3 regions of the Streptomyces sp. SM18 genome follow, and region 2 is predicted to be linked to each of the others. Evidence: riboswitches for the same ligand, from Rfam matches in the RefSeq annotation. Region 2 holds a riboswitch; each other region holds the start of a gene.
What was found. Region 2 has a riboswitch for cobalamin ahead of nrdI (class Ib ribonucleoside-diphosphate reductase assembly flavoprotein NrdI). Riboswitches for the same ligand answer to the same signal wherever they lie in the genome.
Positions count from the first base shown of each region.

Region 1 (2,252 bases), 1.6 Mb from region 2:
CCCAGGGTGGACAGGGACTTCTCCAGATCGTTGATCCAGATGTTGCGGCCGTTGACGACCCCGGCGACCAGGCGCTTGCCGGGCAGTCCGCCGACGGCGGCCAGCGCGTCGAGGTTGGCCGCGGCGGAGTCGGTGAAGTCGAGGGCGAGACCCTCGACGGGCGCCTTCGCCAGGACGGGCAGGGCGTCACCGAGCCGGTCGAAGTAGGAGGCGACGAGCAGCTGGGGGCGGTCGGTGAGGCCGCCCAGGTCGCTGTAGGCGCGGCCGGCGGCGTTCAGCTCGGCCGGGGTGCGGTCCTGGACGAGGGCGGGCTCGTCGAGCTGGACCCACTCGGCGCCGGCGGCCCGCAGGTCGGCCAGCACCTCGGCGTAGACGGGCAGCAGCCGGTCCAGGAGGGTCAGCGGCTCGAAGTCGGCGGCCACACCCGGGGCGGGCTTGGCCAGCAGGAGGTAGGTGACGGGGCCGACCAGCACGGGACGGGCCGAGAGGCCGAGCGCGAGGGCTTCCTTCAGCTCGGTGACCTGCTTGGAGGAGTCGGCCGTGAAGACGGTGTCCGGACCCAGCTCGGGCACCAGGTAGTGGTAGTTGGTGTCGAACCACTTGGTCATCTCCAGGGGGGCCACGTCCTGGGTGCCCCGGGCCATCGCGAAGTAGCCGTCGAGGGCGTCGGCGCCGACGGCCGCCCGGTGCCGCCCGGGGATCGCGCCGACCATGACGCTGGTGTCCAGCACATGGTCGTAGTACGAGAAGTCGCCGGTCGGCACCTCGTGGACACCGGCGTCGGCGAGCTGCCGCCAGTTGGCCCGGCGGAGCTCCGCCGCGGTCTCCCGGAGGGCGTCGGCGGTGACCCGGCCCTTCCAGTAGCCTTCGACGGCCTTCTTCAGCTCCCGGTCGGGGCCTTGGCGGGGGTAGCCGTACACGGTGGCGCGCGCTGCCGCGGCTGCGGGCTGTGCTGTCACGGAAATCTCCTTCGCGAGATGACTCCTTGAGATCCCGGAGACGGGACACGGGCGCGAAGGGTGACGAACCGGACGGAACGCTCGCTCGCCTTGTGCGGCAGGTTCCGTCTGGTATGTACGCCGACCCGCCCACGAGGTCACCGGGATGTCCGTACGCGATCGTTCGCGTACGGGCAACGGGCAGGTCTTCGGACTCGTGGGCACGTCTGCCGGGGCAGACACCTACTGGCCGTCGCTTCCCAGGTCCGTGCGGACCCAGTGCGTATGACGGCGGTCGTTCCCACTCACCGCTGCGGGGCAGTCCCGGATTCCCACCGGGTTCCCTCTTACGACGCGTCTGTCTGGCGGACAGGGCGAACCAGCTGCACCGGTCAGCCTAGAGGGCGGATCACGAACCGGGTGCCGGTGTTCACATGCCGGACCGGAATATGAGACGGCGACGGGCGCGCCGGCACCCGCGTCCTGCGGCGCGGCGCGCCGGTCGCGGGGCCGTCTCCCGTGACGGCGCTCGGCGTGTCGCGGGACGTCCGCGTCCGGTGGGGGACGCGTGCGGCGGGACGGAATACCGGTGGCGGCCGGGCCCCGTCTGCGGGACCCGGCCGCCACCGCTCACGGGGTTTCCCCGGTGGCGCGGCCGGACGCCGGTCAGGCGCCCCAGCGCAGGGCCAGGGTGTCGCCCGCATGGACGACCGTGCCCCGGGTGGCGGTCGTGAAGGCCGCACCGTCGGCACTGGCCTTCCAACTCCCCGCAGAGCTGTTGGCCTTGCCGTTGAGCGCGGTGACGGTGCCCGTCCCGGACGACGGGGTCACCGACGAGACACAGCCGGACGGGGTGGCGGAGCCGGTCGCCGCGTCGAGCACCGCGCCCAGCGTGGTCGTGGTCCCCGTCGGCGTGAACGAGACGGAGCACACCTTCAGACCGCCGGCGCCGTCGTCGACGGTGAGGGCCAGCTTCGCGGCCGTACCGGAGGTGAAGGATCCCTGGGCCACCCAGCGGGGGGCGCCGGCGGTGGCCGGCACCGGGGGAGCGGCGGTGAAGCCGCCGCCCGCCACGGCACGCAGCCCGTCGACGGAGGCGTAGGCGGAGGGCGTGGTGTCGGAGGGCTGGTACTTGAAGCCGCCGCCCGGGTTGAACTGCTGGGATATCAGGAAGTCGACGGGTGTCTTGCCGGCCGACGTGAGGAAGTCGCCGGTCTGCGGGTCGATGCCGCAGGCGTTCAGACCGGAGACCGCCCAGCCGTTGGAGTCGGTGTTGACGCCGAACATGGCGTTGAAGGCACCGCTGCCCGGTAC
Region 1 is NZ_CP029342.1:5,780,412-5,782,663, forward strand. Features, by position in the region: gene metE (5-methyltetrahydropteroyltriglutamate--homocysteine S-methyltransferase) at 1-959, opposite strand, end outside; cobalamin riboswitch at 1,121-1,337, opposite strand; gene B9S64_RS25920 (hypothetical protein) at 1,605-2,252, opposite strand, start outside.
Region 1: it holds a riboswitch for cobalamin, as region 2 does, so the genes downstream of both, metE (5-methyltetrahydropteroyltriglutamate--homocysteine S-methyltransferase) here and nrdI (class Ib ribonucleoside-diphosphate reductase assembly flavoprotein NrdI) in region 2, are expected to answer to the same signal.

Region 2 (2,252 bases):
CACCCCGTAGGCTGGCCGCAGCAGTTGGTCCGCCCTGTCCGCCAGACAGACGCGTCGTAAGAGGGAACCCGGTGGGAATCCGGGACTGCCCCGCAGCGGTGAGTGGGAACGACCGCCGTCATACGCACTGGGTCCGCACGGACCTGGGAAGCGACGGCCAGTAGGTGTCTGCCCCGGCAGACGTGCCCACGAGTCCGAAGACCTGCCACCTGCCCGCGTGCGGGTCCTTCCGTGCGCGGACATCTCGGTGACCTCGTGGGCGGGTCGGCGTACACACCAGACGGAACGACCGTGCCCGTGCCGCGCGGCGTCGTGGCCGTCCGGTTCGTCACCCCTTCGCGCCCGTGTCCCGTCGCCGGGATTCCGAGGAGTCGCTCGCGAAGGAGATGTCCGTGACAGCACGGCCCACGGCAGCACGTACCGCACCTACGGCGTGTTGCGAAAGTAGCGGCGCCCGCCCGGACCTTCGCCCGCGACGGCCGGCCCGCCGCGGCCGCCCCGCACCGTACGGCATGAGCTGCCCGGCTCCGTACCGAACCGTCCAGGGGCCGGGACGCCACAGACGTCCCCGCCCGTCCCACAGCACCGTCGTGAACGAGGCGGGAAGGGGACCCACCGGTGCGTGGTAAACCGCGAAAGGTCGTCGTGGACGGCGAGCCCATGGTCGCCGTGTCCGAGAAGGAATACGAGAATCTGCTGGCCATGCGCAGACAGCTCGGCAGTCAGACCGCCAGGTTGCGGATGCTGCGCGACACGCTGATCGACGTGGGCGCGTTCCTGGATTCCGTGGCCGAGGCGCTCGGCGGCGGAACTCCGCCAGGGGCTCAGGAGGAGCCCTCGGCCTCCGGCCCTCCGCCGTCCCGCCCGGCCCTGGTCACGGAGATGCACCGACGCGCGCACCAGGTGCGCTCCGTCATCGGGGCACGACGCACGCCGCGCACGTCACGCACGTCGCAGGACCCCTCCGCCTCCGGCCGAAGCAATGCTTAGGTATACCTAACTATCGCCTGCGACACAACATCTGGGGTGTTCACCACGCGCCAGCTTCTAGATGTAGTGTTGTTGGTGCTGGTGGTTCGCCGGGTACGTCTGTGCCCGGCGTCGCAAGAGGGAACCCGGTGAAAGACCGGGACTGCCCCGCAGCGGTGAGTGGGAACGACCGCCGTCACACGCACTGGGCCTGGAAACCGGGCCCGGGAAGCGACGGCCAGTAGGAGTCGCGTACGGCGTTGTCCGGCGCGACGGGCCCGCGAGTCCGAAGACCTGCCACCGGTGCGCACGCCGGACCGCGGTGTGCGCGCTCCGAGGCCCCGAGGGAGGGCCAGGTGGCAGACGCGCGGCGCCGGGTGAGGCTTGTCCGTTCACCATCCGGCCCCCAGCCGTACGCGCCGCCCGCTCCTCCCCTCCCGGTCCTCGGACGGACACGGGAACGAGTGAGAGGAGACGGCGCCGATGAGCGGTCTCGTGTATTTCTCCAGCGTCTCGGAGAACACCAGGCGCTTCGTGGAGAAGCTGGGCCTGCCCGCCACCCGGATCCCCCTGCATCCCCGCCGTGACGGCATGCCCCTGGTCACCGAGCCCTATGTGCTCGTCGTGCCGACCTACGGCGGGGGCGAGCGCGCGGGCGCGGTCCCCAAACAGGTGATCCGCTTTCTGAACGTCGAGGCCAACCGGGCGCTGCTGCGGGGGGTCATCGCCTCCGGCAACACCAACTTCGGCGCGGACTACTGCCTGGCCGGCCGGGTGATCTCGGCGAAGTGCGGGGTCCCGGAGCTGTACCGATTCGAACTGCTGGGCACGGACCGAGACGTCCGCGCCGTAAGGGAAGGGCTACGAGAGTTTTGGACACGACACTCATCGACGGCGGGGCGGCAGGCGGCATGAACGCCCTCACCACGGCCGCCACGGGCCGGCGCGAGTCGGTCGGCACGCGCAAGGACTACCACGCGCTGAACGCCATGCTGAACCTGTACGACTGCGACGGCGCCATCCAGTTCGACAAGGACCGCGAGGCCGTCCGCCAGTACTTCCTCCAGCACGTCAACCCGAACACGGTGGTGTTCGGGTCGCTGAAGGAGAAGATCGACCACCTCGTGGAGAACGACTACTACGAGGAGGCGCCCCTCCGCCGCTACCGGTGGGAGTTCCTGGAGGACCTGTACCGGCAGGCGTACGCCCACGAGCACCGCTTCCGTACCTTCCTCGGCGCGTTCAAGTACTACACCTCGTACACGCTGAAGACCTTCGACGGC
Region 2 is NZ_CP029342.1:7,425,623-7,427,874, reverse strand. Features, by position in the region: cobalamin riboswitch at 24-211, shown strand; gene B9S64_RS32840 (hypothetical protein) at 619-990, shown strand; cobalamin riboswitch at 1,056-1,286, shown strand; gene nrdI (class Ib ribonucleoside-diphosphate reductase assembly flavoprotein NrdI) at 1,453-1,884, shown strand; gene nrdE (class 1b ribonucleoside-diphosphate reductase subunit alpha) at 1,881-2,252, shown strand, end outside.

Region 3 (2,252 bases), 6.1 Mb from region 2:
TCATCCTGGCCTCCTCGCACCTCGGCTTCTCCCTCTCCACCACCCAGTCCTGCTCCGGGGCCGTGATGGGCGCGGGTCTCGGCCGCCAGGGGGGTGTGGTCCGCTGGTCCACCGCCACCCGGATGTTCGTCGCCTGGGGTCTGACGCTGCCGGCCGCCGGTCTGGTCGGCGCGGGCGCGGAGTTCCTGACCAAGCAGGGCCCCTGGGGCGTCGCGGTGGTGGCCGTGCTGCTCGTCGCCGGGTCCGGCGCCATCTGGCTGCTGTCGCGCCGCAAGCCGGTCGACCACACCAACGTCACCGCGCCCGAGCCCGCGGGTGTCGTCACCACCGCCATCGCGGCCGTCAGCCCGCCGCCCGTGGGCGTGAACGTCCCGGAACTCAAGACCACCATCCCGGCCCCGGTCCCGGCGCCGGACGCTCCCGCAGACCCTCCGGCCCGGCCGGCCACGGTGTAAGGACGGATCCGTATGAACATCGACTGGGCGGCCCTCGCCTCCGTCTTCGGCGTCAGCCTCGTGGTCACCGTGGCGCTGGTCGGCCTCTTCAGCCTCGGCATCGTCGGCCTCGCCAAGCAGGCGTCCGCCACGACGGGCGGCTCCCCGGTGCGGGCCCGCGCCGGTGCGTACGCCTGTTTCGCGCTGTGCGCGGCGGCGGTCGGATACGGGATCTATCTGATCGTCGCCTGACCTCCCGTTCCTCCCCACCGGGCCGGACACGCACCCGCGTGTCCGGCCCGGTGTGCGTCTGCGCACACTGCGGCCTCGCAGGTCAGCGGCAGGTTGACGGCTGTTCGGGGGGCGTGGTGGACTGCCGGGGCCAAGTACGGCGGCAGCAGAGGAAGCCGGTGCGAATCCGGCGCGGTCCCGCCACTGTCACCGGGGAGCTGTCCCCCACACGGACGTCACGGCCCGCCGCGCGGGCTGGAAGGCCGGGGGAACAGCGGATCCGGGAGCCAGGAGACTCTCGTCGCCGGTCACGTCGAACCAGGGCGCGGACCCTGAGTGAGGACATCTGCCATGCCCGGCCGCCGTGCGTCGGACCCCGTACCCCCCGTGCCGTCCCCCCTCCGGGGCGCGACGGCCGGCTGATCCGTGCGAGCCGACCGCATCTTCGCGTACGGCGCCGCCGCCGGCCTGATCGGCGACCTGCTGCTCGGTGACCCCCGTCGGGGCCACCCGGTCGCCGCCTTCGGGCGCGCCGCGGCGGGCGTCGAGAACCGGCTGTGGCGCGATCACCGCGGCTGGGGCGCCCTGCACACGCTGGTCTGCGCCGGCGGCGCCACCGGTGCCGCCGCGCTGGCCGCCCGTGCCGTGCGCGACCGCCCCGCCGCGGCCGTGGCGCTGACCGCCGCCGCCACCTGGACCGTCGTCGGGGGCACCTCGCTGGGCCGGGAGGCCCGCGCCATCGGTGACGCCCTCGCCGCCGGTGACCTCGGCCTGGCCCGGGAGCGGCTGCCGCGTCTGTGCGGCCGGGACCCGCACGCGCTGGACGGGCCGGGCATCGCCCGCGCGGTGGTGGAGTCCGTCGCCGAGAACACCTCCGACGCGGTGGTGGGCGCCCTGGTGTGGGGCGCGCTGGGCGGCGCGCCGGGGCTGGTCGGGTTCCGCGCCGTGAACACCCTGGACGCCATGGTCGGCCACAGGTCGCCGCGTCACCGGCGCTACGGCTGGGCCTCCGCCCGGCTCGACGACCTGGCCGGCTGGCCCGGCGCCCGCCTCACCGCCGCGCTCGCGGTGGCCGCCGGGGGGCGCCCCCGGCAGGCGGTACGCGCCTGGCGGGCGGACGCGGACCGGCATCCGAGCCCCAACGCGGGCCCGGTGGAGGCCTCCTTCGCCGGTGCGCTCGGCGTACGGCTCGGCGGGACCCTGGCGTACAGCGGGCGGGTCGAGCACCGGCCCGTGCTGAACGGGGAGGCCGGGCGCGAGGTGCGCACCGGGGACATCGAACGCGCGGTGCGGCTGTCGCGCCGCGTGGGTGTGCTGGCCCTGGGCGTGTGCGTGGCCGGGCGGCTGGCCGTGGGACACGTGGTACGAGAGGTTCGAAGGGGGCGGGGATGAGCGGCGGACTGCTGGTCGCGGGGACGACCTCGGACGCGGGCAAGAGCGTCGTCACGGCCGGGATCTGCCGGTGGCTGGTGCGCCAGGGGGTGAAGACCGCCCCGTTCAAGGCGCAGAACATGTCGCTGAACTCCTTCGTCACGCGTGAGGGAGCGGAGATCGGCCGCGCCCAGGCGATGCAGGCGCAGGCCGCCC
Region 3 is NZ_CP029342.1:1,350,927-1,353,178, forward strand. Features, by position in the region: gene B9S64_RS05940 (inorganic phosphate transporter) at 1-455, shown strand, start outside; gene B9S64_RS05945 (hypothetical protein) at 468-686, shown strand; cobalamin riboswitch at 834-963, shown strand; gene B9S64_RS05950 (cobalamin biosynthesis protein) at 1,092-2,057, shown strand; gene B9S64_RS05955 (cobyric acid synthase) at 2,054-2,252, shown strand, end outside.
Region 3: it holds a riboswitch for cobalamin, as region 2 does, so the genes downstream of both, B9S64_RS05950 (cobalamin biosynthesis protein) here and nrdI (class Ib ribonucleoside-diphosphate reductase assembly flavoprotein NrdI) in region 2, are expected to answer to the same signal.